3 regions of the Acinetobacter higginsii genome follow, and region 1 is predicted to be linked to each of the others. Evidence: predicted binding sites of a transcription regulator. Region 1 holds the regulator's gene; each other region holds the start of a gene.
What was found. The regulator PhoB, encoded in region 1, activates phosphate uptake and scavenging genes when phosphate is short. The targets are predictions, from matches to a motif close to TGTCATNAANCTGTCATAA.
Positions count from the first base shown of each region.

Region 2: the regulator PhoB is predicted to act here: its motif matches at 2,587-2,605, upstream of F885_RS16775 (NAD(+) kinase).
Region 3: the regulator PhoB is predicted to act here: its motif matches at 1,751-1,769, upstream of F885_RS03755 (inorganic phosphate transporter).

Region 1 is NZ_KB850215.1:110,503-120,837, forward strand. Features, by position in the region: gene F885_RS09115 (LysR family transcriptional regulator) at 122-1,015, opposite strand; gene F885_RS09110 (PACE efflux transporter) at 1,110-1,562, shown strand; gene F885_RS09105 (DUF2147 domain-containing protein) at 1,636-2,103, opposite strand; gene phoR (phosphate regulon sensor histidine kinase PhoR) at 2,213-3,571, opposite strand; gene phoB (phosphate regulon transcriptional regulator PhoB) at 3,581-4,291, opposite strand; gene F885_RS09090 (TetR/AcrR family transcriptional regulator) at 4,543-5,220, opposite strand; gene F885_RS09085 (SDR family NAD(P)-dependent oxidoreductase) at 5,496-6,323, shown strand; gene F885_RS09080 (MATE family efflux transporter) at 6,387-7,754, opposite strand; gene F885_RS09075 (pyridoxal phosphate-dependent aminotransferase) at 7,852-9,006, opposite strand; gene F885_RS09070 (DUF445 domain-containing protein) at 9,252-10,335, opposite strand, start outside.
Region 2 is NZ_KB850211.1:668,358-678,692, reverse strand. Features, by position in the region: gene F885_RS16765 (glycosyl transferase family protein) at 1-735, shown strand, start outside; gene F885_RS0120035 (hypothetical protein) at 774-1,181, opposite strand; gene F885_RS16770 (YeaC family protein) at 1,243-1,515, opposite strand; gene F885_RS16775 (NAD(+) kinase) at 1,512-2,420, opposite strand; gene mrcB (penicillin-binding protein 1B) at 2,655-5,066, shown strand; gene F885_RS16785 (tetratricopeptide repeat protein) at 5,087-5,644, shown strand; gene F885_RS16790 (NUDIX domain-containing protein) at 5,647-6,558, opposite strand; gene hemP (hemin uptake protein HemP) at 6,736-6,906, shown strand; gene F885_RS16800 (sensor histidine kinase) at 7,003-8,337, opposite strand; gene F885_RS16805 (response regulator transcription factor) at 8,342-9,001, opposite strand; gene F885_RS16810 (NirD/YgiW/YdeI family stress tolerance protein) at 9,102-9,467, opposite strand; gene F885_RS16815 (type IV pilus assembly ATPase TfpB) at 9,556-10,335, opposite strand, start outside.
Region 3 is NZ_KB850222.1:364,942-375,276, reverse strand. Features, by position in the region: gene F885_RS03755 (inorganic phosphate transporter) at 1-1,516, opposite strand, end outside; gene metH (methionine synthase) at 1,955-5,641, shown strand; gene F885_RS03765 (hypothetical protein) at 5,847-6,419, shown strand; gene F885_RS03770 (hypothetical protein) at 6,511-6,981, opposite strand; gene F885_RS03775 (glutaminase) at 7,131-8,408, opposite strand; gene def (peptide deformylase) at 8,524-9,006, opposite strand; gene F885_RS03785 (hypothetical protein) at 9,139-9,342, shown strand; gene F885_RS03790 (DUF2505 family protein) at 9,387-9,878, opposite strand; gene F885_RS03795 (hypothetical protein) at 9,986-10,276, opposite strand.

The DNA.
Region 1 (10,335 bases):
ACAGGAAGTTCCAAAACATAAAACAAGAATGATAAGTTTGCGCATCAGGACGTGAGATATGACAGGAGTTGTATCTAGTGAAAGGAATACGAAAAAGCCCGACTTGGATGTCGGGCTTTTTTTATGTGCGATGGATTTGTTTTTCCCACAGTTCAATCAAGAGTTGCATGGATTTGCTCAGTGGCTTATAAGCTGGCCAAATGGCATGAATCGGCATATCCAGCCCATTGGTGGTATCGAGAAAGGCCAAGCGCACCAGGCTTTGTTTGGCAAAATGTGTTTGTACGACGGAAAGGGGGAAATTACCCCAACCCAGACCTTGTTCCACCATATCAATGGCCATAGATAAATTGTCGCTATACCAATAAGAATCCGAGACCAAAACCCGACTGTCAGGTAGAGGGTAATGTTTGCTTGCAACAATAATCTGTCTGAGTTCAGATAACATGGTGAATTCATTCTTATTATGTGCTTTGAGCTGTTGTGCATCTTTCGGTGAAACCGCAGCAACGAATTGTTCCATCCCCAGTAAGCGGAAACGCTCATTGTTATCGAGTTGTGATGAGCTATACGCGATATAGAGATCAATTTCGTTATTGTGTAGCCGTGTTTTGAGCTCTTGTTGTGGTGCACTGACTATTTCAATATTTAACAAGGGATAGCGTTGAGTCAGCTGTTCAATCCCTGCCAATAAAAACTTTTGATTCACATCTGCAGCGATGCCAATGCAAAGACTAGTTTCTAATCCCGTTGAAAGTTCGGTCAAATGCAGGTCGAGCTGACGTAATTTGGTCACAATCAGTCGGGCATGTGGTTCGATTGAAAGCGCGACTTCTGTCGGGGCGAGATGATTTTTACTACGTTCAAACAGTTTTAAATTTAACTCTGCTTCTAGGTTGGCAATCGCCATGCTGACTGCTGAAGGCACTCGATTTAGTGCGCGTGCTGCTGCGGAAAAATTACCACGATCAATAATTTCAAGAATCAGTTCAAGCTGTTCGCTACTGAGTTTCATGGTCATTCCCTTGTCAGTAAATCTGATGACGATTGACTTTTTTTATCAAATTTAAGGCGTAAAATCCACTCATTATTGATTTTAAGGTGTGGTCATGCAAGGAACCAAGAGAAGAGTCACTTACGTATTTTTCTATGAAGTTTTGAGCTTTTTTATCTGTGCGATGGTGTTGGCGGTGCTTTCAGGCACGACCATCAGTCATACAGGACCTTTGTCGATCTTGATTGCTGTGATCGCAGTGACAGTCAATTTCTTTTATAACTATGTGTTTGAGATGTGGGAAAAGAAGCAGACATCAAAAAAACGTACGGTACTCAGACGTGTGGCACATGCGATTGGCTTTCAAATTGTCTTGGTGATGATTTTGATTCCTTTGATTGCTTGGTGGATGCAGATCAGTTTAGTTAAAGCCTTCTTGCTAGATTTTAGTTTGATGGTGCTGATTCCATGTTATACCTTTGTTTATAATTACTTTTTTGATCATATTTTTGGTTTGCCTAGTCATTTGCTTGAGCCAGCAGCGATGAGTGCCAAAACCAGCTCTTAATTGACAGTCTTATGCTTAAATTTATAAAAAAGAGTGCATAAAATGCACTCTTTTTTATGTGAAATTTAAATAATTAAAGTCGAATCCAAGTCATATTACGGAAACTATTATTGCTTGGATTTTTGGCATTGATACTCAACATTTTACCTGTTTTGCTGAGGCGTCCATTTAGGTTGTATTTGTGACCATCATAAGGATTGAGCCAAACACCTTGTCCAAATTCTTCATTTTGACTCAACATCTTTAGACCAGTTAGCACTTCCATACCGATAATCTGCTGGTTTTTAAAAGTACCTGTACATGCTGTACATAAGGTTGGCGCAGCCTCCTTGGCAGAAGGATACATTTTGACAATCACCGCACTGTATTGCTCGGTCGCAGAATGTTTGCGAATGACGATATCAGACAGATACGAGCCCGTACGCTCATCGACGACTTTCCACGTCCCAATCAGTGGATCTGTTGGAGCAGCATGAATCGCCAAAGGGGTATTGAGTCCAAGTAAGAGAATACAAGCACGAAGAAAAGGGGTATTGAGCATGAGGAATACATCGAGAAATATAAATAATGAAATGAAACAAAAATTTATTATATTATTTTAGTGGAATGATCACATCATATTTAAGGGAACTTAGCAGTTCCCTTCAGGTTTAAATCATGCGGTATAAGCGTTCTTTCGGGAACACCGCAGTAAAGGTCGAACCTTCATTTTCTTTAGAGGTAATTTCCAAGTGCGCACCGTGTTGCATCAACACGTGTTTCACAATCGCAAGCCCTAATCCTGTTCCACCAGTCTGACGGCTACGTGCGCTATCGACACGGTAGAAACGTTCTGTTAGGCGCGGCAAATGTTTTGGGTTAATCCCGATGCCATTATCCTGAACGGTAAAGTAGGCATGGTCACCATCTTCATGCCAGCCAATGGTGATGATGCCACCTGCAGGCGTGTATTTAATCGCATTGGTAATTAAATTGCTGAATGCACTGGCAATTTCGATATCAGAACCAATCAGGTCGCAATGGCTATCAATATCCAGATTGAGGGTATGACCATAATCGAGATTGTAGGCACGGGCATCATCAAAGATTTGGTTCATCAGATTGGCCATATCAATAATCTGATTCTTTGCGACTTTTTTATTATTTTCTAAATTTGATAATAATAAGAGGTCATTGACCAAAGCATTCATCCGTTTGGTCTGAGATTGCATCTGGGTGAAAGCACGTTTCCAACGCGGGGTAATATCATCTTGATCGGTAAAGGTTTCGATATAGCCACTGAGCACGGTCAATGGTGTGCGTAACTCATGTGAAATATTATCGACAAAGTCTTTACGCATTTGTTCCAGATTATGCACCCGTGTGGTGTCATACGCGACCAGCAGACGGCTTTCTCCACCAAAACGGGTGAGTTTGACCTGTACATAACGTTCTTCATCCATCTGCGCCTGTAAACGGATACCATCAGGAGATTGATCGCTATGGTTGAAATATTCAATAAAATTGGGTTGGCGCAGAATCGACAATAAGTTGCGGCCACGATCCAAAGGGCTAATCCCTAACAATTTTTCAGCGGCAGGATTCCACCATTCGATTTGATGTTGATCATCAATTAAAACCACCGCTTCGGCCAATGCCACCAGAGAGGATTGCGCCCGATCAATCAATCCGACCATCTCCGCTTGAACAATGCGTTCTTGACGTTGTGCACGGTAAACATTGAACAGCAAAGCGCCCCAAATCCCGTTCAGATTGGGTGGGACATCATAAGGGCGATTGGAAATCCATTCATTGACCAGATAAAGCGAGCGTAGCTGTAGGAAAAAAAACAGCACGAAGGCAATAAAAATACAGCTCCAGAAGTAACCCACCCCGAATCCGACTAAGCTTGCAATCAATAAGAAAAAAAGTAACAGTCTTAAATCTTGTTTTGCAAAGGTCCATAAACTGCTGTAGCGAAAACGTTGGTGTTCACGTGCCAGTTCAGGGACGGGGTAAGGCTCATACATAAAGGATTTTTAACCTACTGCTAAATCTGCTCGTGTCGAAAAACGGTAACCTGTGCCACGAACGGTTTGTACAAAACGGTCGACACCAAAAGGCTCTAACACTTTGCGTAAACGACGGATATGCACATCAATAGTACGGTCTTCAATATAGACATTGCCACCCCAGACCTGATCTAGGAGTTGAGCACGGGTATAGGCGCGCTCAGGATGGGTCATGAAGAAGGCCAATAAACGATATTCGGTTGGGCCCATATCTAAAATACTGTTGCCGAAACTCACGCGCTGGCTGACAGGATCAAGTAATAAACCATTGGCATCAATCACTTTTTCACCGCTCAATGCATTGGCACGACGTAATACCGCTTTGATGCGAGAGACCAGTTCACGGGTTGAAAATGGCTTGGTCATGTAATCATCGGCACCTGCGTCCAGACCTTGTACTTTGTGGTCTTCTTCACCACGTGCAGTCAGCATGATCACAGGAATCTCGGCCAAGTTTTCATCGCGTTTGAGGCGACGGCATAAATCCACACCGCTCACGCCACCAGGTAGCATCCAATCCAGCAAAATAAGCGCAGGACGCTGATCAACGATAATCTGATGCGCTTGTTTGGCATCCTCAGCTTGTAAACATTGGAAGCCTGCCATATCCAAAGAGGTATGGATCATTTCGCGGATCGGTAGCTCATCATCGACAATTAAAATATAGTCATCTTTCACAGCGCAATACCCTTAAAATCTGTAACGGTTTAACCGTTTTGTTGTTATGACAGGCTTATTACAAAGATTAATTATGACAATATCATTGCAAAAGAATTAATAAAGTCGAATTTAGCAATAAATTGTGACAAGCATGGGGCAGAGTCGTGACGGATTGATGACAATTTGCCTAGCAATAAAGCAAATGAATTCATTTGCTTAACTTAACTGTAGTTTAACAGCTTTGCGTGTCACAAAACTGTAAAACGATTTTAATTTTTTTGCGAGGTGGTTTCGATAAAAGACAAAAAGACAGCACAGCAGGCGGACAGAACATCTTCCAGAGGCTGTTTGAAGCCTTCCGAGACCCAACGAATAATAATATGGGTGACATAACCATTTAGGCCAGTTGCCATCAACGAGACTTCTTCAGTGCTATGTGGGGCATTGGGCATGGTGATCATCACGAAGCCCTGAATAATGCGATCGAATTGGGTCAGCGTTTCTTGAATGGTGGCTTGATTATGTAAATCCTGCACTAGCATCGCATCAATATAAATAATCCGTGCCATACGAGGATCATCTTTAATCGCGCTCAATAACGCTGACAAACCTGCAGTCACCATATTCTTGGGTTCAGGTGCTGCCATGAGGACAGCTTGGGTTAAGCAGGTTTGCATTTTTTCAATCATTTTTAAGAATACGGTTTGAAATAGTTCTTCACTTTTCTTAAATGATTCATAAAAATAGCGTTCAGTCAGCTTGGCTTCATTACAGACATCTTTGACCGTGACTGAGAAAAAGCCTTGTGTACCGTAGGTTGCAATACCTGCTTCAATCAATTTTTCACGACGTGCTTCTTTGCGCTCAGTTAAAGACAGACCTTTGAATTGCCGTTCTTTCGCTTCTGTATTGTTTTTCTTGCGTGTCGCTTGATCTTGAGTTGCCATTGAGAAAACCGTTCCCTAAAAAGTCTTTAAATCGTATGTCTAAGTCTAATATGTGCATTTCAACCTTGTTGTGCTGCTAGCATAACCATATTTTGAAAATATACCTTGTCTCTTTTAAACATCATCGGTCATGAAATGTAAATAGGCCTATTATGACATGTAGGATGTTGGTTATTGCCATTTGTCTTAAAGCTGTAGTGTACTATATTGACAACACGTATTGTCAAAATTATATTGGTTACAGGTTAAACAGGCCCTTACACAAAGGATAGGCAATGAAAAATTTTAAAAATAAAGTCGCAGCGATCACCGGTGCAGGTTCTGGGATTGGACAACAACTGGCTGTTTTATTGGCGAAACAAGGCTGTCATTTGTCATTGAGTGATATCAATGAAAAAGGCCTGACGCAAACTGTCGAATTAGTGAAGCAGTACCCTGTGACAGTGACCACCAAAGTCCTCGATGTTTCAAACCGTGATGCGGTGAAACAGTGGGCGCAAGAGACTGTACAGGATCATGGCTCAGTCAATTTGATCTTCAATAACGCAGGCGTAGCACTTGGTTCGACAGTGGAAGGCGCAAGCTATGAAGATTTAGAATGGATCGTTGGGATTAATTTCTGGGGTGTGGTCTATGGCACCAAAGAATTCCTGCCATTCATCAAACAAACCAAAGATGGTCATATCATCAACATCTCCAGTATTTTTGGTTTAACCTCGCAACCAACCCAATCGGCGTATAACGCAACTAAATTTGCGGTACGCGGTTTTACTGAATCATTACGTCAGGAATTGGACATTGAGAAGGGTGGTGTCAGCTCACTTTGCGTACATCCGGGCGGGATTCGTACCAATATCGCCAAAGCAGCGAAAATGAATGACAGTTTGAAGAGCTTGGGCATGGACCCAAACAAATCAATCAAGCAATTTGATAAGTTCCTGCGTACCCCACCAGAAGAAGCTGCACGTCAAATTTTAAATGCAGTATTGAAAGATAAACGCCGTTTATTGATTGGGACCGATGCGCGTATTGTGGATTCGTTCCAACGTTTATTCCCGACGGGTTATCAGCGTATTGCAGCGCTTGCAACCAAGATGATGTAAGTCGTTAGCATGAAAAAAGCCATTCTCTGTGAATGGCTTTTTTATATCCGTCAGAAGGTGGTTTTAGATCAGTACCTTAATCTTGGTCTTCTTCCAAAAGAATTGATAATAAAAGGCTTGGAACAGACATAGGCAAACAAAGGACAGCGCATAGGCAATCCAGATGCCTGTTAAGCCCCACAATGAGCTAAACCAATACGCGCACGGCACTTCGATTAGAACAATCGTGAAAATATTGATCAACATTGGAATATTGACCGCACCACTGGCACGCATAATCGATGCAAAAATGGCACTGGCACCAAAGAACAAAATCGACCACAGCACAATAAATAACAGTTGCTGACCCAGTTCAATCACACTGTGATCGGTAATAAACAGCGCCATCAGATATTTTGAGAACAAATAAGCGAGGGCAATTAAACTACCGGTAAATAAGAAGTTCATACCTAGAGCGGTACGGGTGACCTTGGCCAATAAATCAGGTTTACCTGCGCCAATTGCTTGTGCTGCAAAAATCGAAGCGGCAATTGAAATCGACAAGGCTGGAAATTGAATGTAGTTCAGTACCTGATTGACTGCGCCGTAGGCAGCGGTGGCATGCGCACCATAATGGTTAATCAAGCCAATAATCACCAAACCCGCTAAGGAGGTGGTGACCATTTGAATCCCTGTTGGAATACCAAGTTTTAAAATTAATTTACTCAGTTCTGCATCATGGCGAATATGTTGCAGCAATAGACCATCAATTTTCAGCGGATGGTTTTTATAATTTAGATAAATGGCTAAAAAAATCAGCACCGCAGCATAACCGATAATGGTTGCAATCGCAGGGGCAACAATACCTAACGCTGGAAAACCAAAATAACCTTTCAGTAAAACGGGGGTTACGCCCAAACCAATCAAGCTGGTGAGGCTCAGGGCAATCAGTGGCGTCACACTATCACCGACACCGCGCAAGATCGAGGTATAAATAATATAGACGAACAGTAAGGGACTGCCCACCAACATCCATTGCACATAAGGCAAGGACAGGTGCATCACTTTAGGATCGGTACCCAGCAACTCCAAAATATGTTTGGCGAAGATCAGACCCAAGACCGCAATAATGCTGCCGCCGATTAAGGTCATAAAGACGGTAGAACCAATCACTGAGCGAACTTTTTCTAGATTCTGCGCACCCCATGCCTGCCCAATCAACACTGTGGAGCCTGCGGAAATCCCGATTACAAAAGCCAGTAAAAAGAACAGGATGGGGAAGAATACTGATACTGCGGCAATTGCATTGACTCCCATCATTTGACCGACAAAGATAGTATTAATGGTTCCTGACAGGTTTTGTAAAATATTGGTGGCAATCAACGGTACCAGAAACACAAAAAAGGTTTTCCAGAGATTTGGTTGCATGACCAAGGGTTGGCGTGGTGTCATTCAATTTCCTTCACGCTTCATCCTGAAACGATTGTATTTTTGTCAACATAACATTCTCAGTTGTGTTGAAGATGAGGGTTCAGTTTCTTTTTGTTGATCAACATTGTACGAGGATTTCACCTGCACGTTGCAGTGTTTGATCTGTTTTGGCAAAACAGAAACGAATCAGGCGTAATGAGGCTGGTGCTTGTTGATAGAACACCGAAATTGGAATTGCCACAATTTTATGTTGCTCCGCAAGGAATTGGCACATCTCGACATCATTAAGATCAGGGCGAATAGCACTGTAATCCAGATTTTGAAAATAGGTGCCTTGAGATGGGATGAAGTCGAAACGTGAATCTTGAATTTGGGCGTTGAACAGATCACGTTTCGCCTGATAAAAACTTGGCAATTCTTGAATATGCTCAGGGTGTTGTTGCATATAGTTGGCCAGTGCAATCTGGCATGGAGTGGTGCCACAGAAATTGGCAAATTGATAGATCTGGCGGAATAAGCGCATGAGTTGTGGTGCAGCAACACAATAGCCGGTTTTCCAACCAGTGACATGATAGGTTTTGCCGAAAGAACCAATCACAAAACTGCGTTCACGCAATGCTGGAAATTGCAGTGCGCTATAGTGTTTTTGCCCATCAAAAATCAGATGTTCATAGACTTCATCTGAGAGCACCACGATATTTTTATCTTGAATCAAATCAATTAACTGACGCCAATCCTGTTCTGACCAAATTGCACCTGTTGGATTGTGTGGGGTGTTGACAATGATCATGCGGGTATTGGCATTGATACTGTCTTTGACCTTTTGCCAATTCACCTGAAAGCTGGGTGCATCTAAATGGATATGTACTGATTTTCCACCTGCTAATTGAACCGCAGGGGCATAGCTGTCATAGCTTGGATCGAAAATAATCACTTCATCGCCAGCGTGGATACAGGCTTGAATGGCACAGAAAATTGCAATGGTTGCGCCAGGGGTGATGGTGATTTCAGTGACTGGATCGAGTTGCAACTGATCACGTGCCAAGAATTGTGTGGCCAGTTGTTGTCTTAAAGCCAGTACGCCGTCACCCGCAGGGTATTGGTTATAACCTGAAAGTGTCGCTTGGCTGAGGGCTTCGAGCAATGCAGGTGGCGCAGGGAAATCGGGGAAACCTTGGGATAAGTTCAGGGCATTGAGTCGGTGTGCGAGTTCAGTCATGACACTAAAAATGGTGACGCCTTGGCTTGGGAGTTTTGACTGAAGTTGCAACATCGGATGTCCTTTTTAATATCTAATTTCTTTTTTACGATGACTCTGCACAGCCTCGTATGCTGTGAGAAATTATATGTAATTTGCATAGGCATGTTTTACTTTTCAAGGATGAAAAGTAACAAAAATCCTTTGTAGTGCTGATGGCCCATCCTTGAGGCCGCAGCACTACGGGCGGCATCCATGCCGCCGTCACGATAGTTGATCCCAACTTAAATTGAGCTAGAGAACTTTACGATGTGATTTATTTACAAAACATTTTCAACAATGGCACGAATCACACCGAGTGCTAAACCAATAAACGCACCGACAATCACACCATTGACGCGGATCATATGCAAATCACCGCCAACTTCACTTTCAATTTTGGCGATCATTTCCCGAGAATCCCATTCATGAATGCGCTCACTGATATAACGAATGATCTTGTCGCTATATTGCTCACTGAAATTGGTGGCTAAACCGACCATTTTTTCATTCAGTACCTGACGCACTTTTTCATTTTGAATCAGGCTCTCACCCAACTGTTGAATGGCGGCTTGTAAATTGGTAGCAATGCCTGAATCTTCCTGCATTAAATCAGTTTTAATCGCATCACATAGAATGGCCACAGCGCCACTGATAAAGTTCAGCACTTGTGGGCTATCGAGCAGGGCATCTTTGCCACGGTTTAAGCGTTGGCTGGCGTCACTGTCTGTTTCTGCCAGTTCCAGCATCAGGTTATGCGTGGTGGCTTCAATATCTTGACGCCAAGGATGGTCAGGATTGGCCAGCATCGATTCAACTTTTTCAATGAGTGAATCAATAGTGCGTTGCTGTACATCAATGCCGATCCAGCTTGCGCCTTTAGCCAGCTTCCAAACACCGAGTTCTTGGAATAATTTACGTGACAAATCACGTGCTTCTTCAGGGTGAGATACCATCCATTCATGTGCCAGATCCAGTCCACGTTGTAATACATCTTGATGGAAATCATTTTCCAGCACCGCACGCAGCATTTCACTGGCCAGTTTATTGACTTTGGTACTTCTGACCCATTGCACACTGTTATTTTGGACAAAGTGTGCAATCTGATCTTGGCTGACAAATTCAAAGATTCTCGGCACAGCATGCTGAATCATCTGTACCACTTGCTGATTGTTCTTTGGACTGGCCAACCATTGACCCACTGCCAAACTGATATCGGCATTTTGTAAGCTACGTTCCACAATTTGTGGTGATAAGAAATTTTCCTGTACAAAGCGTCCCATTGATTCGGCAATACGCGCTTTATTACGTGGAATAATTTCAGTGTGGTCACGCAACAGTTTGGGTAAGGGCATTCTGCCGAAA
Region 2 (10,335 bases), on a different contig from region 1:
GATGTCGATCTTGACTGGTCTTCTTATGCAGGCAAGCGTAAGCACTATCCATGGTTCTTATTGGCAGCACTGACTTTAGCACATCATGGTTACAAGATTGTGATGCATGGTGCATCAGGTCATACCATTAACCGCGTTTATACCGAACAAGTTTTACAATATTTAGGCTATTCAATTTGTCAAAATCAACAGGAGGTTCGTGAGCAACTGCAACAACACAACTTTGCCTACCTTCCTCTTGAAGCCATCTCGCCAATTCTAAGTGAATTGATCTCGCTAAGAAATGTGATGGGACTCCGCTCTCCAATTCACACCTTGGCACGCTTGATTAATCCATTTAATGCCAAAGCAACCTTACAAGCGATCTTCCACCCTGCTTATCGAACCTCACATCAACAAACGGCGTTCCGCTTGGGTTATCAAAACAGTGCAGTGATTAAAGGTGAAGGTGGTGAGTTTGAACGTAATCCTGATGCCAAAACGTTAATTTGTGGCATTAAAAATGGTGAATTGTACGAACACGAACTACCAAAGTTAACCCCTGACCGTAGTCCGATTGAAGAAGAGCTTGATTTAGCTGTGTTTAAAGCGGTTTGGTTGGGCGAACATACGCATGAATATGGCGAATTGGCAATCGTCGAAACGATGGGAATCGCGTTGTATACCATGGGTGTAGTCAATAGCTATGATGATGCAATGGAAAAAGCGAAAGAATTGTGGAAGAGTCGTTTCTGATTATACGAATGACCAGGTTATATCGGATAGCCTTGGTTTTAAGTTTCAATATAATAAAAATCTGGCCAAAACGGATATTCCCGACCTGAAGAATGAATATTTCTTAGCTTCAGGTGATCACCTATTTTGATTGTAATCTTGTTAGGATCGTAAGGACCCGAAAGATAAGCATCTCGTTGTTGACCTATAAGTGCCTTACAATATGCATGATGCGCTTTGACCTTTTGGGAGCTTCGTATTGATTGCGACTCCATCACCTGAATCCCAATCAATAACATGGGATAACCATCGTTCTTTATACTTGTATATTCGGTTTGGGGAGAAGTGTATTTCTGGTTGGCAACGACCTTCACCTTGAGTAAACATTCAATGGGTTGTTTAGCCAATACAGCATCACTAAAAAATATAAGAGATAATAGTGCATAAACAGATTTTAAATGTTTCATAAGATTCTTTATTATATTTTGTAAACATAAAAAAAGCCCAGTAATCACTGAGCTTCTTAAATTAAACAAAACGAATCGGTTTGAATTCTGGTTCGTTGTGATGGTGGTCATCATCACACTCCTCACCGTCTTCTTTAGTACCGCGATCGATATAACCGCTACGCTGCTCTTTTGGTAAATGTTCCATTTCCCATGCATACACCGCCTGCATACAGATTTCACGCTGTTCTTTGGTTAATGCAATACCATTTGGCCATTTACCAATTTCAACAGCAGTACGAAGACGCTCAACAATTTCAGGATTTAAAATAGCGAGCATTTGTTCAATATTCATGAGTCATCCTGTTGAAAAGATTCAAAATCTTGATTCCACCCCAATTTGGTACGACATGCCATATAGAAGTCATAACCAGGTGGATGTAATAAGCTTAGTTTAAACGGATGTTTGCGAATATGCACCGTGTCACCGACATTTAATGCAACACTATGTTGACCATCGGCACTGACCATCGGCAAAACACGGTTTTCACGAATGGTAATTTTAACTTCACTGTGACCACCCACCACGATCGGTCGTGACGACAACGTATGTGGATGCATCGGCACTAAGGCGATCGCATCCATACTCGGATGTAAGATTGGCCCGCCACCTGACAGTGAATATGCGGTTGAACCTGTTGGCGTTGAAACAATCAAGCCATCACTGTGCTGACGATAGACATATTGTCCATCAATATTCAGTTCAAAATCGATCATATGAACCGATTTCCCAGAGTGTAAAACCACATCATTCAATGCAATTGCATCATAAATCGTTTCACCATTGGTACGAACTTCCATTTCCAACAAGAAACGGCGATCTAGCTGAAATTGACCTTGTAGCACCTGATCAAGTTTAAATATCGCTTCTGCTGGCTTAATATCTGTTAAAAAGCCCAGTCGACCGCGGTTAATTCCAATTACAGGCGTATTATGTCGAACCAATGCACGTGCAGCATGTAAAAGTGAACCATCACCCCCTACAACTACAACTAAATCAACCACTTCCCCAAGTAAATTTCGGCTCACTGTCTGCCCATAACTATAAGGCACCAGTTTGGCTGTTTCCTGATCAAAAACGGGGTTTAAACCTAAAGTGATCAAATGATCATGAATTAAACATAACGTTTCTACTACAGAATACTTGTCTGGTCGTCCAATTAGACCAATATTTCGAAAGGATTTATGTGAAATTTGCACGAATAATTTAGCTCCGTCGCGATTACTGACTATCATATCATTAACAACCAATGTTGCGTTGATGATTGATTAAAAAGTATAAAAATGTCTATCCGTTGTTTTTTTATACGTTTAATGTCAACGCATTCTTAAAGTTTTTATTGCATGTTGCTATTTATTCACAGTTTTATGATTGCAAAATGACAATAAGCTATCGCATCATTACCGACATTGTTTTGGTTTTAACGCAAATCTATGAAGTTTGAACGTGGTATTGGTTTTCTAGCACTCATTTTCTCAATGTTAGTGATAGGTGTCTTTGTTGCTTTTAGTATCTATCTGATCCGCTTGGATAATATTATTCGTGACAAGTTTGAAGGTCAGCGTTGGGACATCCCTGCCAAGGTGTTTGCTCGCCCATTAGAAATCTATTCTAGTGCACCGATTACTCAAGAGAATTTTACCCAAGAGTTAAAATTACTGGGTTACAAAAACACAGCGAATTATGACAAGTCTGGTAGCTATGTAGTACAAGGCAACCAGATGTATGTACATACCCGCGGTTTTGACTATGGCGATAGTAATGAACCTGAGCAAGTGCTAGAACTTGCTTTCGCTGATGGTCAGGTGAGTGAAATCCGTTCAACCAAACCTTCGAGTACAGGTGTCGCTCGTTTAGAGCCTTTATTGATTGGTGGAATCTATCCACAGCACAATGAAGACCGCGTTCTAATCAAACTAAATAAAGTGCCAAAAACTCTGATTGAAGCACTAATTTCAACAGAAGATCGTAATTTCTATCATCATCATGGTATTTCGATCCGTGGTACAGCACGTGCCTTGGTCAGTAATGCCACAGGTGGTCGCCGTCAAGGTGGTTCAACTTTAACGCAGCAGTTGGTCAAGAATTTCTATCTATCACCAGAGAAAACGCTGAAACGTAAAGTCAATGAAGCATTGATGGCTATATTGATTGAATTACATTACAGCAAAGATGAGATTCTTGAAGCCTATTTAAATGAAGTGAATTTAGGCCAAAATGGTAGCTATTCGATTAATGGCTATGGTCTAGCATCACAGTTTTATTTTGGCTTACCTCTACGTGAGCTGAATATCTCACAGCAAGCCTACTTGGTTGGTCTGGTTCAAGGCCCTTCTTTATATAATCCTTGGCGTAATCCTGAATCTGCGAAAAAGCGCCGTGATGTTGTGTTAAACAACATGAAAGTGATGGGCTATTTAACAGAAGCTGAATACCAAGATGAAATTGCACGTCCATTAAACGTGGTGAGTAAACCAACTTTAGGTCCTGCAAAATTCCCAGATTTCTTGGATATTGTGCGTCGTCAACTTCGTACTGAATACCAAGAAAGTGATATTACCAATCAAGGCTTAAGAATCTTTACCACACTTGATCCAATTGCACAGACCCAAGTCCAAAATGCATTTAAGAGCACTGTCGATCGTTTAGCCAAAGCCAACCCTGCCCGTTTGAAAAACTTACAAGGTGCAGTATTGGTTGCTCATCCTGAAAATGGTGAATTGGTTGCAGCTGTGGGTTCCACTCAAGACTTTACAGGCTTTAACCGTGCCTTAGATGCTAAGCGCCAAGTGGGTTCATTACTCAAACCAATTATTTATTTAAATGCAATCGAATCTGGGCGTTATACATGGGCAAGCCCAATTGAAGACAGTGCAGTCAATATTCCGATTGATGGTGATAAGAGCTGGACACCGAAGAACTACAGTGGTGGTGAACATGGTGTTGTGCCAATGCAACAAGCATTAGCAAATTCATACAACCTTTCTACTGTACGCTTAGCCAATGAATTTGGTTTATCTGCATTCAGCAATAAGCTCAAACAGTTCGGGGTAAGTTCTGATATCCCTGCCTACCCTTCGATTTACCTTGGTGCTGTAAATATGTCACCAATGGAAGTATTGAGCATTTACGGTAATTTTGCGACAGGTGGCTTTAAATACCCACCACGTTCAATTCGTACCGTAGTCGATGCCAAAGGCCATTTACTGGAACGTTATGGCTTGAATGTACAACAAACCATCGACCCAGCAGCTGCATACATTATTAACTATGGTTTACAGCAAGTGATGCGTTCTGGTACGGGTCGTTCTGCATATAACAGCCTACCAGAATCACTGAATTTAGCAGGTAAATCTGGAACTACAAATGACACCAGAGACTCATGGTTCGCAGGTTATTCTGGCAATCATGTTGCAGTTGTCTGGTTAGGTCTGGATGACAATAAAGTCACTGGCTTAACCGGTTCATCAGGTGCATTGCCTGTGTGGATCAATGTGATGAAACAGCTCCGTCAAGAACCTGTCAATCTGCGCCAAACCGATAATGTTCAATGGCAATGGATTGATAGTGCCAGCGGTGATTTATCTGCTCAAGGCTGTGATGGTGCGATGTATATTCCATTACTGCGTCAGACCGTACCACGTCGTGCAACCTTATGCGGTCAATCTCACTACGAAGTAGAACCAACTTATATTCCGAACGATGCAACACCTACAGATGATCATAATGACGGTATAAGCAACTATATTCGCGAAAGTGAAACTCAAATGGATACAGATTTATCCAATCACACTCCAACACGCGTTATTTCTAGCGGCAGCTATAACGGTAACAGTGACAATTAAGTTTACAAGGATGATTGGACATGATGAATAAAACCACGGTTCTACTTGGTGTGCTGCTACTCGCAGGTTGTACAACTGCACCAGAGAAAACTACCAAACCTGCAAATCAGCCACCAACGAGTAGCTCGCAAAAGAAGAAGGTCACCCAACCTTCTTCTGGTGTAAAAATTACACCTTATGAACAGAAAGAAATTAAACGTCAAAGTGTTCCCGTTGTTGTTCCGCAACAAAAGGTTCAGCAGAAGTTTAATGATGGTAGCCAGTTGCCTGCATTTAAGACTTTAATGCAGAAAACACAAGTGGCTTATAAGCAGCAACAACTTGCTGAAGCTGAACGTTATGCCCTACAAGCACAACGCATTGCACCACAAGCAACGGAAACTTATTTGTATTTGGCCATGATTGCCGATCAGCGCAAAGAATATGCCAATGCCGAAGCATTGGCACGTCGTGGCTTAAGTTATGCGCAAAGTAACGCTATGAAGAAACAGCTTTGGTTTATCATCCTGAAAGCGAGCGAAGCACGCGGTCATACCATTAAGGCCCAAGAAGCACGTAGAACCATTCAGACACTTTAAGCTTAATCAATTGAACTAAACTGTCGAATTCCAGCAAGCCCATAAGCATGATGTTTTTGGGCTTGTTCTAAATCTGCCGGTGCAAGCCCACCTAAAGCAAATACAGGAATATCACTATTCTGTGCCAATTCCTGAAAACGATCCCACCCCAATACTTTCGTTTCTGGATGCGTCTCTGTGGCATGTACAGGACTCAAAAGCACGGCATCACACCCAATCTGCTGAGCGTGTTGTAAAGACACGGCATCGTGACAAGCAGCAATAAAGCGCTTCCCTACAATCAAACCACCTTTGCTTAAACTCATCAGCTGCGATTGCTTTAAATGAATGGTCTGTATCTTGTTTTGCAGCTCTACATTCAATTTTTGCCACAGATCAAGATTGATAATGAGTTTTCTCAATTGATCAACCTTCAAAGCGTCAAGCTGTTGCTCAATTTGCTGAATATCATCCGTTTGTATACGCCAATACAATAGCACCTGTTGTTGAGGCAAAGCGTCGATTTGATCACTAATCTTAATCAGATGTGGCCAACTCAAACGTTGCAGAATTGCGGCATTTGCTTTCGGGAAATTGAGATCAATCAATTGATCACGGTTATACCAAGCCCATGGTTGATGAATAAGATTAAGTAACTCATCAGGTACATAAGCATGGAATAAGTGTAAATTGACAATGATGTCTTCATATTCATGTCGGATCACATCAAAAGCATGCCACTCTTTTAAACCAATGCCAACTTCTTCATAAATTTCTCGACGACAAGCCTGCTCAGGGCTTTCCCCTGGTTCGACTTTTCCGCCAGGAAATTCATGTTTGTTACCCTGATGTTGGTTTGCTTGTCGCCAACCCACTAAAACTTTAGTTTTGTGTAATAAAATTGCGATCGCAACATCAACTGTAGCCTTTGTCATAACCGTTTAAAATCTCTCATCTTTTCAGATTCATTCTAAGGAATTCCACGCGGCATTCCCATGTCAAAAAATAAAATTAATAGATGATTTTGTAAATTCTTAAAATTTCCGTTGACAGGTCTATTCGATAATGATTATCATTTAAAACATTAAAAAACACACCACGGAGCATAACAAATGAACGCACCATTCAGCCTATTTACTCGTAGTACCGATGCAGCTCAATCATTGCCAATGTTGCATTCAAACAACCTTTTTGCCTTAGGTCGCGAAATCCGCATCATGCATGCTGGTGAGGAATATCGCTTACGTTTAACCCGTAATAATCGCCTGATTTTAACGAAGTAATATAATAATAATCGGACAATAACAAAAAACGTGGGAATAGCAGTATGTCAGCGCATACTGCTTTTTTAATGCGTTTGATCTCAACCCCAACCCAACTTAACGTTTAAGCAGGATGCTGACCTTCAGACCACCATATTGGGACTGTTCAAACTGAATTTTACCTTGATGTAACTCGACAATTTTGCTGCAAATCGATAAACCCAAACCAGAGCCTTGTGTTTTGCTTCCCAAAGCCCGATAAAAACGTTCACCCAAACGTGCTAAATTTTCTGTATCCATCCCTTGGCCTTCATTTTCTACAATCAAAGCCAAATATTGCTGCTGTTGCTGTAAAGAGATATAGACTTGTCCATGTTCTGGCGTGTATCGAATGGCATTGTCCACAAGGTTTCGAACACAGGTAAAGATCAACTGCTGATTGGCAAGAATCTGCCCCTGCAGATCTGCTGCAGCCTGCCAATGCAATTGAATATGCTTTTCCTTGGCAAATAAGTGAAGTGCCTGTATTGCCTCTTCAACACTCTCCTGCATCGAAAGATAAGTCTTGGGCAAATTATCCGTGTGCTCTGGGTCTAAACGTGCCAATAACAATAAATTCTCTAAAATTTGAATACCTCGACTCACATCCTGCTGCATTTGGCTAAAGTCAACTGCGCGTTCTGGATATTTACGCTGCAATAACTGCAAACGCATCTGAATCGCAGACAAAGGAGAACGTAACTCATGCGAGGCATCCGCGGTAAAACGTTGTTCAGACTGTAGGGACTGGTCTAAGCGCTGTAATAAGCGATTAAGCTGACCCAACATCGGTTGTAGTTCTTTTAACTCCACCTCACCCGCTTGAACAGGACTAAGATCATCCGCATTCTTGGCCGAGATTTGCTTTGATAATTGATGAATTACGTTAAATTGGCGCTTGATCAGAAAATGCAGCATGATCCACTGCATTAACCACACCAACATTAAGACCAGCGCATATCCCACAAAGTTATGCAGCAAATCTTGGAAACGTTCTTCCAAAGGTTGCAATATCAACACTTGCATATGCGAATTTTCATCTTCACCCGCATAACTTCGCCATAACTGACCTTTCTGCCAAATCAAACCGTAGTCGCCATGTGCTGCATCAATCAAGCTGTAATACTGTTGGTCGAGTTGAAAGTCTTCTGACTGGGTGAGTACTTGCTGTTGATTGCTTAAGCGATATTGAATATCAAACTGATCACTGAGCTCATCAATTTGCTGCCCAGAGGGGGTAGTTAAATCCGCGATAAGCAGCATATCTGAAATCTCATCCATGATTTCGTCTTGTACTTGCATGGTTTGGTAAGCAGAAATGATCGCGAATAAAAGCAGTGCCACACATCCTGCAACGACGGAGCTGATTAAAGAGGTTTTAACCAGTTTGCTTTGTAAAGACACCACTTTCATGCTGTTATTCCTGATGCATGCGATAGCCTAAACCACGAATGGTTTTAATATATTGCCCGCCAATTTTCTTCCGAATCTGATAAATAAACACTTCAATGGCATTACTTTCAATTTCATCCCCCCATGCATATAAGGATTCTTCCAATTGTTCCCGTGTCAAAATATGATCGGGCTTTTGCATGAGTTTATGCAAAATCTGAAATTCCTTTGCGGTCAGATTAATGGCCTGTCCTGCTTTGCTCAGTGTTTTGGCTTGTGGGTCTAGCTGTAAATCGGAAAAATTTAGATACAGCCCTGCTTGGGCTTGATGCTGGCGTAATTGTGAACGGACCCGTGCCGATAATTCCTCTAAATTAAATGGCTTCACCAAATAATCATTAGCACCAAGGTCTAAACCTTCGACCCGATCATGAATATGATCTTTGGCCGTAATAAAAATAACCGGAGTTTTGCTGTCCTGACGGCGAATCGCTTTCAGAATGTCATCCCCTGTGGCCTGTGGTAAGCCCCGATCCAGTAAGATGCAATCATATTGATGCTGTTCGACCGCCAAGATGGCATGATCACCACGTTCAACCCAATCAATACTATAACCATCCATCTCTAACCAGTCTTTAATACTCTCTGCCTGAGAGGCATCATCTTCAGCCAATAAAATTCGCATAAAATAATCCTCTCTCTTGATCTATAACATTTTTATGAGAATAAAGCATAAGCAAAAAACCACATGATTGTCATGTGGTCTTTTGGGATGATCCGATTGCTTAGAATTGAACTTGATCTACATCAACCTCAACACGCTTGGCAGGTTTATAATCAATATCAATTTCACCAATCAATGTCACAGGTGTTTTTGCCGATACAGCTTTACCTTGCCATAAGTCATCATCAATATCGACGGTGATTGAGCCTGTTTGATCGCTAAACTGATATTTCTCATCACCTGTTGCTTTCACCACATAACCTTTTAATTGCACTGGTGTGTCATCTTTCATCGTCAATGCTTGCTTAACGGTAGTGATTTGAGTTGGTGCCAGCGCCTGCTGATTCACTGCACCTGTATTTGCAACTGCAAAAGTTGTCACACCAACCAAACCCGTAATCACTGCAACTTTAGAAAAAACGTTCATCTTGATACCCTCATTGTGGCTTCTTCGTTTCGATGTAGGCATTAAAACAAATGAAGATGAGGTGAATCTGAAGATTCAAATTTTCTGTTTAACTCAGAGGCACCACGCGTAAAACTTCTTCCAAAGTGGTTACCCCTTCAAGGACTTTACGTGCCCCTGCAATACGCAAGGGCTCAATCCCTTCTTTTTTGGCCTGTGCTCTTAAATCATTGAGTGTGCAATTTGCACTGATCAACGACTTTGACTCCAAACTCACTGGCATGAATTCATAAATGCCAACGCGGCCTTTATAACCGGTCTGACGACACACCTCGCATCCTACAGCCTTATACATTGTAGTCGGCATATCCATCATATAGTCAAAAGTGAGATGTTCCCATTCTTGCTCATTGATGGCGGTTTGCTGTTTGCAATGCGGACAAAGACGACGCACCAAACGTTGTGCTAATACCCCTAAAATTGTTGCTGCGGTAAGGAACGGTTGGATTCCAAGATCATGTAAACGCGTCAAACTCGACGGCGCATCGTTGGTATGTAAAGTAGAAAGCACCAAATGCCCTGTTAATGCCGCTTGTATCGCCATATTTGCAGTATCGTGATCACGAATCTCACCGACCATGATAATGTCAGGGTCTTGACGCATTAAGGCACGAACCCCATCTGCAAAGCCTAATTCAATGTTTGGATTGACCTGCATTTGGTTAAAACTTGGTTCCAGCATTTCAATCGGATCTTCAATGGTACAAACATTGACCTGTTCGGTTGCCAGTTGTTTTAACGATGAATACAGTGTGGTGGTTTTACCTGAACCTGTTGGGCCTGTTACCAAAATGATGCCATGACTATGTTGTGTCAGTTGCTGCCAGCT
Region 3 (10,335 bases), on a different contig from region 1:
ACTTATTGGCAACCATAGTACCTGCAACAGCACTGTTTAATACGTGTGTAGTTGATACTGGCATACCAAGACCATCCGCTGCTGCAATAGTACTCATCGCTACAAGCTCAGCAGACATACCCTGACCATAAGTCATATGGTTCTTACCAATACGCTCACCGACAGTCACAACAATACGCTTCCAGCCCACCATGGTACCTAGACCAAGCGCAAGAGCAACCGCAACTTTCACCCAGTTTGGAATGTACTGAAGGAATGAATCCAAGCTACTACGGTATTCTTTCACAACTTTAGCTTGGTCTTTATCCATTTCTGGCAAAGCTTCAGCTTTATCTAAACGCTTAAACGTTGTAGTGCTTAAATACATGTCATTGCGGATTTCGCTAACAGCAGCTTCAGGAATCGCCTTAAGATCGCCATAACCAGCAACACGTGTACCCAAGTGCTCTGTCATACTTGCTAACGCAGGTACAACTTCAGCCGTTTGTTCTTTGGTTTGGATATATTTAGTTAATACTTCACGCGCTTTCTCATCTGTCAGCTCGTTTTGATTAACGTTTAAAACAGTTGCTGTTTTTGAAGAAAGCTGTTCAAAAGACTGTAAATGCTGCGCATCCAAGTTTTTGTTCAATGAATAAGCCAGTGGAACCAAGCCAATTAGGATCAACATGATCAGGCCCATGCCTTTTTGACCATCGTTTGAACCGTGTGCAAAGCTCACACCTGTACAAGTAAAAATAAGAATTGCACGAATCACTGGTGGTGGTGGCTTGTTACCTTCAGGTGGCTGAAACAGCTCCATTTGGCGTTTAAATACTTTCTTCACCAACAAGAATAGAATTGCTGCAAATGCAAAACCAATCAATGGAGAGAATAATAATGCCTTACCAACTTTAATCACCTGATCCATATCAATACCACTACTGGTCGCACCAGCAGACGCATTTAAAATATGGTTCATGATGCCCACACCCAAAATCGAACCGATTAAGGTATGTGAACTTGATGCAGGAATCCCCAAAAACCACGTTCCTAAATTCCATAGGATTGCCGCGATTAATAATGCAAAAACCATCGCAAAGCCAGCGCCGCTGCCGACATTCATGATCATTTCTACAGGGAGTAATGCAATAATACCGTATGCAACCGCACCACTCGCTACCATAACCCCAAGGAAGTTACAGAAACCAGCCCACATCACTGCTGCTGGAGCAGGCAATGCATTGGTATAAATAACCGTCGCTACAGCGTTCGCCGTATCGTGAAAACCATTTACAAATTCAAAGCCTAAAGCAATGAAAAGTGCCGTCGATAAAAGAATAACTGAATATAAACTTAAAGGCGGTACATGTGCCAAGTCAGCACTAAGCTGAAAACCGATATAAATCAGTGTTGCAACAATAATTGTCAAAAACACCGGCATAAAGAATTTCGGTGTTGGTACATGTACATTCGTCGATTTTGCCTGAGAGCTGGCAAGCGGTGAATCCGAAACAGGAGGAAGATTAGAATTCATGTAGACGGTTAGAGGATAATAAAATCCCCTGTATTGTTTAATTAAATTATGACAATTATATGACAAAGGACTGTCACATAAAGCCAAAATTTCATGTTTTCATCACATTTTTTTGTATTTCCCAGTAATAAATCCACCTTATTTTTCATTTTAATTAATAAAAAACAATGCATTATAAAAACAAAAACAGCGATAGAACTGTTTGTCTGATTTTGCAACAAACGCTACGAAATATGACATTAAACTGTCACATTCCGAACTGGATGTTTTCTTTTTAAGCATTATTCAATTCAATTGTGACAACTTCATGAACATTTTATGACATTTTCTAAGTGACCCGATGAATCACTGTTCAAGCTTGCTGAAAATACGCGCTTTGACCTAGCTTCTGTTACAATGCCCCTGCTTTTTATCTTGATCATCAACTGGGGTTTCTGAATGTCCACGCTTACCACCCTACAATCACTTCTTACCCAACGCATCCTGATTATTGATGGTGCAATGGGAACCATGATTCAACGCCATAAACTAGAAGAAGAAGATTATCGTGGTGAACGTTTTGCAGATTGGGCATCAGACCTTAAAGGCAATAATGACTTATTGGTTTTAACCCAACCACAGATTATTCAGGGCATCCATGAAGCTTATTTGGATGCAGGCGCAGATATTATCGAAACCAACAGCTTTAACGGCACCCGTGTTTCAATGTCTGACTACCACATGGAAGACCTTGTTCCAGAGATCAACCGTGAAGCAGCGCGCTTAGCCAAAGCAGCATGTGAAAAATATTCAACCCCAGAGAAACCACGTTTTGTTGCAGGCGTACTTGGCCCAACTTCACGTACCTGTTCGATTTCACCGAATGTGAACGACCCTGCATTCCGTAATATTACATTTGATGAATTAAAAGAAAACTATATTGAAGCTGCCCACGCCTTGATTGAAGGTGGTGCAGACATTCTCTTGATCGAAACTGTGTTTGATACCTTGAACTGTAAAGCTGCAATCTTTGCGGTGAAAGAAGTATTCAAGCAAATTGGTCATGAACTACCGTTGATGATTTCAGGCACCATTACCGATGCATCAGGTCGTACCTTAACAGGCCAAACTGCTGAAGCGTTCTGGAACTCAGTACGACACGGTGATTTACTCTCAATTGGTTTTAACTGTGCCTTGGGTGCAGACGCGATGCGCCCACACGTGAAAACCATTGCGGATGTTGCTGATACTTTTGTCTCTGCCCATCCAAACGCTGGTTTGCCGAATGCCTTCGGTGAATATGATGAAACTCCAGAACAAACCGCAGCATTCATCAAAGAATTTGCTGAAAGCGGTTTGATCAATATTACTGGTGGTTGCTGTGGTACCACACCAGATCATATTCGCGCTATCTATAATGCAGTCAAAGACATTCAGCCACGTCAAATTCCTGAAACCAAACCAGCCTGCCGTTTAAGTGGTTTAGAACCATTTAACATTTATGATGATTCACTGTTCGTCAATGTCGGTGAACGTACCAACGTCACGGGTTCAAAAAAATTCCTGCGTCTTATCCGTGAAGAAAAGTTTGCCGAAGCTTTGGAAGTAGCTCAGCAACAGGTTGAAGCGGGTGCACAGATCATCGATATCAACATGGATGAAGGCATGCTGGATTCGCAAAATGCGATGGTGCATTTCCTGAATCTAGTGGCATCTGAGCCAGATATCTCTCGTGTGCCAATCATGATTGACTCGTCAAAATGGGAAATCATTGAAGCAGGTTTAAAGTGTGTACAAGGTAAACCTGTTGTTAACTCAATTTCATTGAAAGAGGGTTATGACGAGTTTGTTGAAAAAGCTCGCCTATGCCGTCAGTACGGTGCTGCGATTATTGTGATGGCCTTTGATGAAACAGGTCAGGCCGATACTGCTGCACGTAAACGTGAAATCTGTAAACGTTCTTATGATGTTTTAGTCAATGAAGTGGGCTTCCCTGCTGAAGATATTATTTTTGACCCGAACGTATTTGCCGTGGCAACAGGGATCGAAGAACACAACAACTATGGCGTCGACTTTATTGAAGCTACGGGCTGGATCAAACAGAACTTGCCACATGCCATGATTTCAGGCGGTGTCTCTAACGTATCCTTCTCCTTCCGTGGTAATGAGCCTGTCCGTGAAGCGATTCACTCGGTATTTCTTTACCATGCCATCAAACAAGGCATGACTATGGGGATCGTGAACGCTGGTCAAATGGCGATTTACGACGATATTCCAAAAGAACTAAAAGATGCAGTTGAAGATGTTGTTTTAAACCAGAACCAAGGTGAATCAGGTCAAAATGCCACAGAAAAACTGCTTGAAGTGGCAGAGAAGTTCCGTGGTCATAGTGGCGCGCAACGTGAGGCTGAAAACCTTGAATGGCGCAATGAATCGGTTGAAAAACGTCTTGAATATGCGTTGGTAAAAGGTATCACCACCTATATTGATGAAGATACTGAAGAAGCCCGTTTAAAAGCCAAACGCCCTCTTGATGTGATTGAAGGCGCATTGATGGATGGCATGAACGTGGTTGGTGACCTGTTTGGTTCAGGTAAAATGTTCCTGCCACAAGTCGTGAAATCTGCACGTGTGATGAAACAAGCCGTTGCATGGTTGAACCCATACATCGAAGCTGAAAAAACAGGTAGCCAATCCAAAGGTAAAGTGTTGATGGCGACTGTTAAGGGTGACGTACACGATATTGGTAAAAATATCGTGGGCGTGGTCTTGGGCTGTAATGGTTATGACATCGTTGATCTTGGGGTGATGGTCCCAGCGGAAAAAATCCTGCAAACCGCGATTGATGAGAAATGTGACATCATCGGTTTGTCGGGTTTGATCACCCCGTCTTTGGATGAAATGGTGTTTGTTGCCAAAGAAATGCAGCGTAAAGGCTTTAACATTCCATTATTGATTGGTGGTGCAACCACATCGAAAGCACACACTGCGGTGAAGATTGATCCTCAGTATCAAAATGATGCGGTGATCTATGTGGCCGATGCTTCACGTGCAGTGGGTGTTGCAACTACCCTGCTCTCGAAAGAAATGCGTGGCAACTTTATTGCAGAACATCGTGCTGAATATGCCAAGATTCGTGAACGCTTAGCCAATAAGCAACCGAAAGCAGCCAAACTCAGCTATGCCGAATCGATTGAGAACGGTTTCAAGGTGGATGACAACTATGTGCCACCGATTCCAAATAGTTTAGGTACGCAAGTCATTACCAATTATCCATTGGCGACCTTGGTTGAATACTTTGACTGGACACCATTCTTTATCTCTTGGAGCTTGGCGGGTAAATTCCCGAAAATCCTGACAGATGAAGTTGTGGGTGAAGCAGCCACTGATTTATATAACCAAGCGCAAGCGATGCTAAAAGACATTATCGAGAATAATCGTTTTGATGCACGTGCTGTATTTGGTTTATACCCTGCACAGCGTACCGGTGCGGATACCGTGAGTGTGTTTGATGAATCTGGTCAAAAGGTTACGCATACCTTTGAGCATATTCGTCAGCAGTCAGACAAAGTCACAGGCAAACCAAATTTATCTTTAGCAGACTTTATTAGCACCTCTAAAGACAATACTGATTATCTCGGTGGTTTCACGGTATCGATCTTTGGTGCTGAAGAATTGGCAAATGAATATAAAGCCCAAGGTGATGATTACTCAGCAATTCTGGTTCAGTCTTTGGCCGATCGTTTTGCCGAAGCCTTCGCAGAACATTTGCATGAGCGCATTCGTAAAGAATTCTGGGGCTATAAAGCCGATGAGACTTTGGGCAATGAAGAATTAATCAAAGAGAAGTATGTCGGCATTCGTCCTGCACCAGGTTATCCTGCTTGCCCAGAGCATTCTGAAAAAGCAGTGTTATTTGATTGGTTAGGTTCAGAAGCGAAAATTGGTACCAAGTTGACTGAACACTTTGCGATGATGCCGCCTTCTTCTGTCAGTGGTTTCTATTATTCTCATCCTGAAAGTGAATACTTCAACGTAGGCAAGATTTCTCAAGATCAGCTTGAGGATTATGCAAAGCGTAAAGGTTGGACATTGGATGAAGCGAAGCGTTGGTTAGCGCCGAATTTAGATGATTCGATTGCGTAAGTGATCAAAAGAATCCCCTCAATTGAGGGGATTTTTATATGATCCAAAAGCAAAGATTGTTTACCAAAGACATCCGTTTCTACATAGATCTTGCTCGCGAATAAAACTATTTTTTGAAATTAATCCTATCAATGCTTAATTTCTAGATTTCAAAAAGTTGTAGTAAAATTTAATATAAATAGAATTGACCAGCATCAAATTTCAAATGACTATAGGTTTTAGATTAAATGAAAAAAAGAAAAGGAATTTAGCAACAATCATCGCTTTAATCTTTACAGCATTCCTTCTTCTTATATTAGCTTTAAGTGTTTATGAACTTCTCACACCAAAGAAGATAATTAAAGTAACGCCGTATCAGCATCTGGAAACAGATAAAAGCATGAATTATGAATTCAGCATTAAAAAGTTTAATAAGTTAGATACGATATTTATCACTGAAAATCAAAAAAGAATTTATCTTTTTGACTGTTCAAATTATTTGGAAACTATCTGCAGCCATGATCAAGACCAAGTTTTCAACTATCAAATCAAAACGGCAGATATTATAAAAATAAACGATAGGTTTATGATCAAAGATATGACTTGGGTCGACGCTGTAAATAAAAAGCAATTTCAACATACATTGGCAGACCACCAGCTCATGAAATTATATGAAGCTAAAAGCAACGTCTCCTATGTAGCTATAGCTGTCTTCTTATTGTTGAGTTGCGGAGGGCTTTTTATGATCTTTTGGGGCCATATTTATCAATTTATTTTAAAAAAATTTAACTCTCTCTAACTTGCTTTTCCAGCCCCTAAAATACATTTTAAATTGGCTAAACTGCTACATTTCAGCGACTGGTTTATTTTTATACTTACTCTTGTCAAAACTAACAATCATCAAAGAACAATTTATATTTTAAAAGTTTTCCATTTTTAAAGACAAACGCTATTGAATCATTTCCACTTTCGGCAAGCCCACTATAAACAACATTCTTATTTTCAGCATCCATCCACAATTCATATTTTTTAAATTGTTGCATAAAAGTCTTTTGATCTATCCCACCACGAATTTTTTGTCCATGAAACACTAGCGCATTGTTCTGACTTAAATAAACCTCTTTAATGACGCCTGTGTCTAAAAGTTTAAAACTGCCATAATCATATTCATCAGGGAAATAACCACCATTACACTCATCTGCTTTTCCTTTAATGATGCTTTTCGGCTTAGCTAATGAGCGTATTGGTACTTCCCAATTATTGTAAGTTTTACCCTGAATAACAGGCTGCACAAATGGAGCTGCAAACAATGACTGTGAAGCCATAAACATCAATATAAAACCCAATATTTTATTTTTCATTTTAGATATTCTTCAAAAACTAATCGGCTCATTATAAATACAATTTAAATTAAATTCTCCCCCATAAAATAAAATCCATCCGAGTATATTGAGCACAATATATAAACGCTATTCAGAACCTATATCATTTCAATAAAGGTTCTCTTCTCCTATAGCTCTTTATGCTTCTCAATCAGATCCTCAAGATTCTGATAAACATGCAAGATACGATCTTTATGCGTTCGTGCATGATCCAAACGCTGCTCAGGATCAACCAACAATAATGTATGACCATCATCGATCAAACGATCAATCCCCTCCAAAAACATCCGTTTTCCAACATCATGAATCAATGAAATCTGGGTTAAATCAATCACAATAGAGCTTTTATCAACAGGCTCACATTGCAGCGTTCGTAACAACATTTCCGCTTCAGTAAATTTCAATACACCACGCAGTACATAGACACTTAAAGACGCATCTTTTCCAGTGCGATAATGACTCTGCACAATCGTTTGTGCAGAAGGTGTGCCTTCCATCAAATGCAAGCCCATATCACGAGAGAGTCTTTCCATGATATCGATGCCGCGTACACTATTGCCATGTTCATCGAGTCGAGGAGAGAAAGCTGCAATACTCACCTGACCTGGCAACACACCCAAGATTCCACCTGCGACACCACTTTTGGCAGGAATACCAACCGTTGTGAGCCAATCCCCCGCGGCATCGTACATACCACAGCTCATCATCACGCTTAGGACTTGGCGTACCACAGCACGATTCAATAAGCGTTTACCCGTTTTAGGATCAACCCCACCATTGGCAAAAACACTGCCCATCCGTACTAGATCTTTAACCGTCACCAAGATCGCGCATTGACGAATATAGCCATTCACAATATCAACAGGATCAGTTTCCAATATCCCAACCGTACTCAACATATAACCAATTGAGAGATTGCGATAGGCCGTTTTCACCTCGGATTCATAAACAGCATCATCAAATTGCAGTTCACGTCCTGCCAGCTCGCTCATAAATCGACGTAAAATTTCTGCACCTGATAAGTCATCTTTGACAGGAATCAGTGAATGCGTAGTAATTGCACCTGAGTTAATCATCGGATTTTTAGGACGGCGATCTTTACCCAATGAAATTTCATTAAAGGCTTCGCCCGAAGGTTCAACCCCAACTTTCTCTAATACGGCATCAATCCCAAGCTGTTGTAGCACATAGGCATAAGTAAACGGTTTAGACATCGATTGAATCGTGAATTCAATCTCATCATCCCCAACGGAATAGATTTCACCATCAACGGTAGACAAGGCCAGTGCTAATCGGTTGGGATTTGCATTGGCTAACTCAGGAATATAATCGGCGAGATGCCCACTGTTATCGATATCGCAGGCATCAATCACATGTGCCAAATAATCAGGAAGTGGAGTTTTCATGGTCATCTAGCCTTTAAATGTTTCAAGTTTTAATTTAAATCAGATCTTATAGTACAGAGAGCGGATCATATTGAGATTATGCTTTTGTAATGATTTTATGAGCTTACATACACAACTAACTCAAACGTTCTACAAATAAAATGCCATCCAAATGGTCCACTTCATGCTGAACAATCCGTGCAGGAAAACCCTCAAAAGCAGTTTCAATCACTTCACCTTGTAAGGTGTAGTAACGTACTTTAATTGCTTGCGCCCGTTCGACCTGCCCACGCTCATCTGGCACACTTAAACAGCCTTCTTCACCTAAACAAGACTCTTGAGAAAATGCCAAAATCTCAGGATTGACCATCACCACGGCATCCATTTCAGGTGCATCGGGATAACGCGGATTCGGACGTGACGCCACAATAATTAAGCGTTTAGAAATATAAACTTGTGGTGCTGCAATCCCAACCCCATTACGCTCCAACATGGTCGCATGCATGGCAGATGCCAATTGCAATAACCACTCACTATTAAATTCCCCGTTTGCGACAGCTGCCGCTTTAATTTTTAAAACTTCTTCACCACGTTGTGCTACAGGTAGAATTACACTCATCCCACGCCCTTATCGTTGTTTTGACCAAATAGTGAATATTATCGTATTGGATATTTTATCGCGTTACCATAATTTTCATTTAAGAATCTTGTCATAATATATTCGCGAAAAAAATAACGCATGGCAAAGCACATGAATGCAACTCAACTGTTTCTAGGTGTCATCTTTAGCTCAATTGGCTTAGGCTATTTTATGTATGGAAAAAAGCAGAAAATGACCGTGCCTTTAGTTTGTGGTTTGGTCTTGATGCTCTTTACCTATTTTATTGATAGCACTGCCATGATCAGTATCATTGGCGTGGTGCTTTCGATTGTTCCCTATTTCCTACGCTTCTAAAACAAAAAAACTCCCCACATGGAGAGCTTTCTTTTCTGCAAAAATTAAAGGTGTTTCTTTAATTCATCTGCAACGATCTCGATTTCAAGTGTGCTGAATTTACGGATTTCGCCTTCTGCATGCTTTTCTAACATGCCACCAATCAACGGCACTTTAACTTTCACTGTCCACGTTAAAGAGATATTCACTTTTTCACTATCACCCGTGACACTGCGCTCACCCTTCGCTTCCAAAGGCAGGTTTGCGCCCAATTCAACTGTCGAGGTTAAGTTTTTCAAATGGGTAATATCAGCACGTTTTAAGCGGAACGCATTTTTTAATAATTTTTTCGCCACCTCTGGAATATTAACATCCAGATTATATTCACGGCGTAAAGTATAAATATCACCCTGAATATTCGATTCGATAATTTCCAAATTTTCACCTGGAATACGCTTACACACTGCTTCATGCAATGAAGTAACCGCGACCAGTCTTGAAAAGTCCTCAATTGAAACACCATGAATTGTTTCATTAACCGTAAATTGATGTGCCATTTTTAAATGTCCATTTCGTTTTATTAGGATTTCATCATTGCGCAAAAGTATAGCATTCTCATTTGCATCTCTAAATCTGATCAGACAAAAATGGATGACTGCTCGGATTAGTTATTTCTATTGTAATGATGCCGTATGCCTAATTTGACCGTGACACGCTCCATACGACTGATATACAGATAATGATCCCCATATTCAATCACCGCATAAAACTGCTCCGCACCATCATCCAAACCTGTAGCTGACCATCTTGTGCCTTGCGGAAACTCATCTAACCAAGCCGCTTTATAAAAGTCTGAAACCGAATCAAAAGTTAGGTAATGCTCTGGATCGGCCATAATTTTAGCCGCCATTTGATCAAATTTTTGTTGTTTAAACGCCTCTAAACTCAGTAACACAAATATTCCTTATTCATTTAAATGCAGCTCAGATTTTGTGCTTCGATCTAAAGTTAATC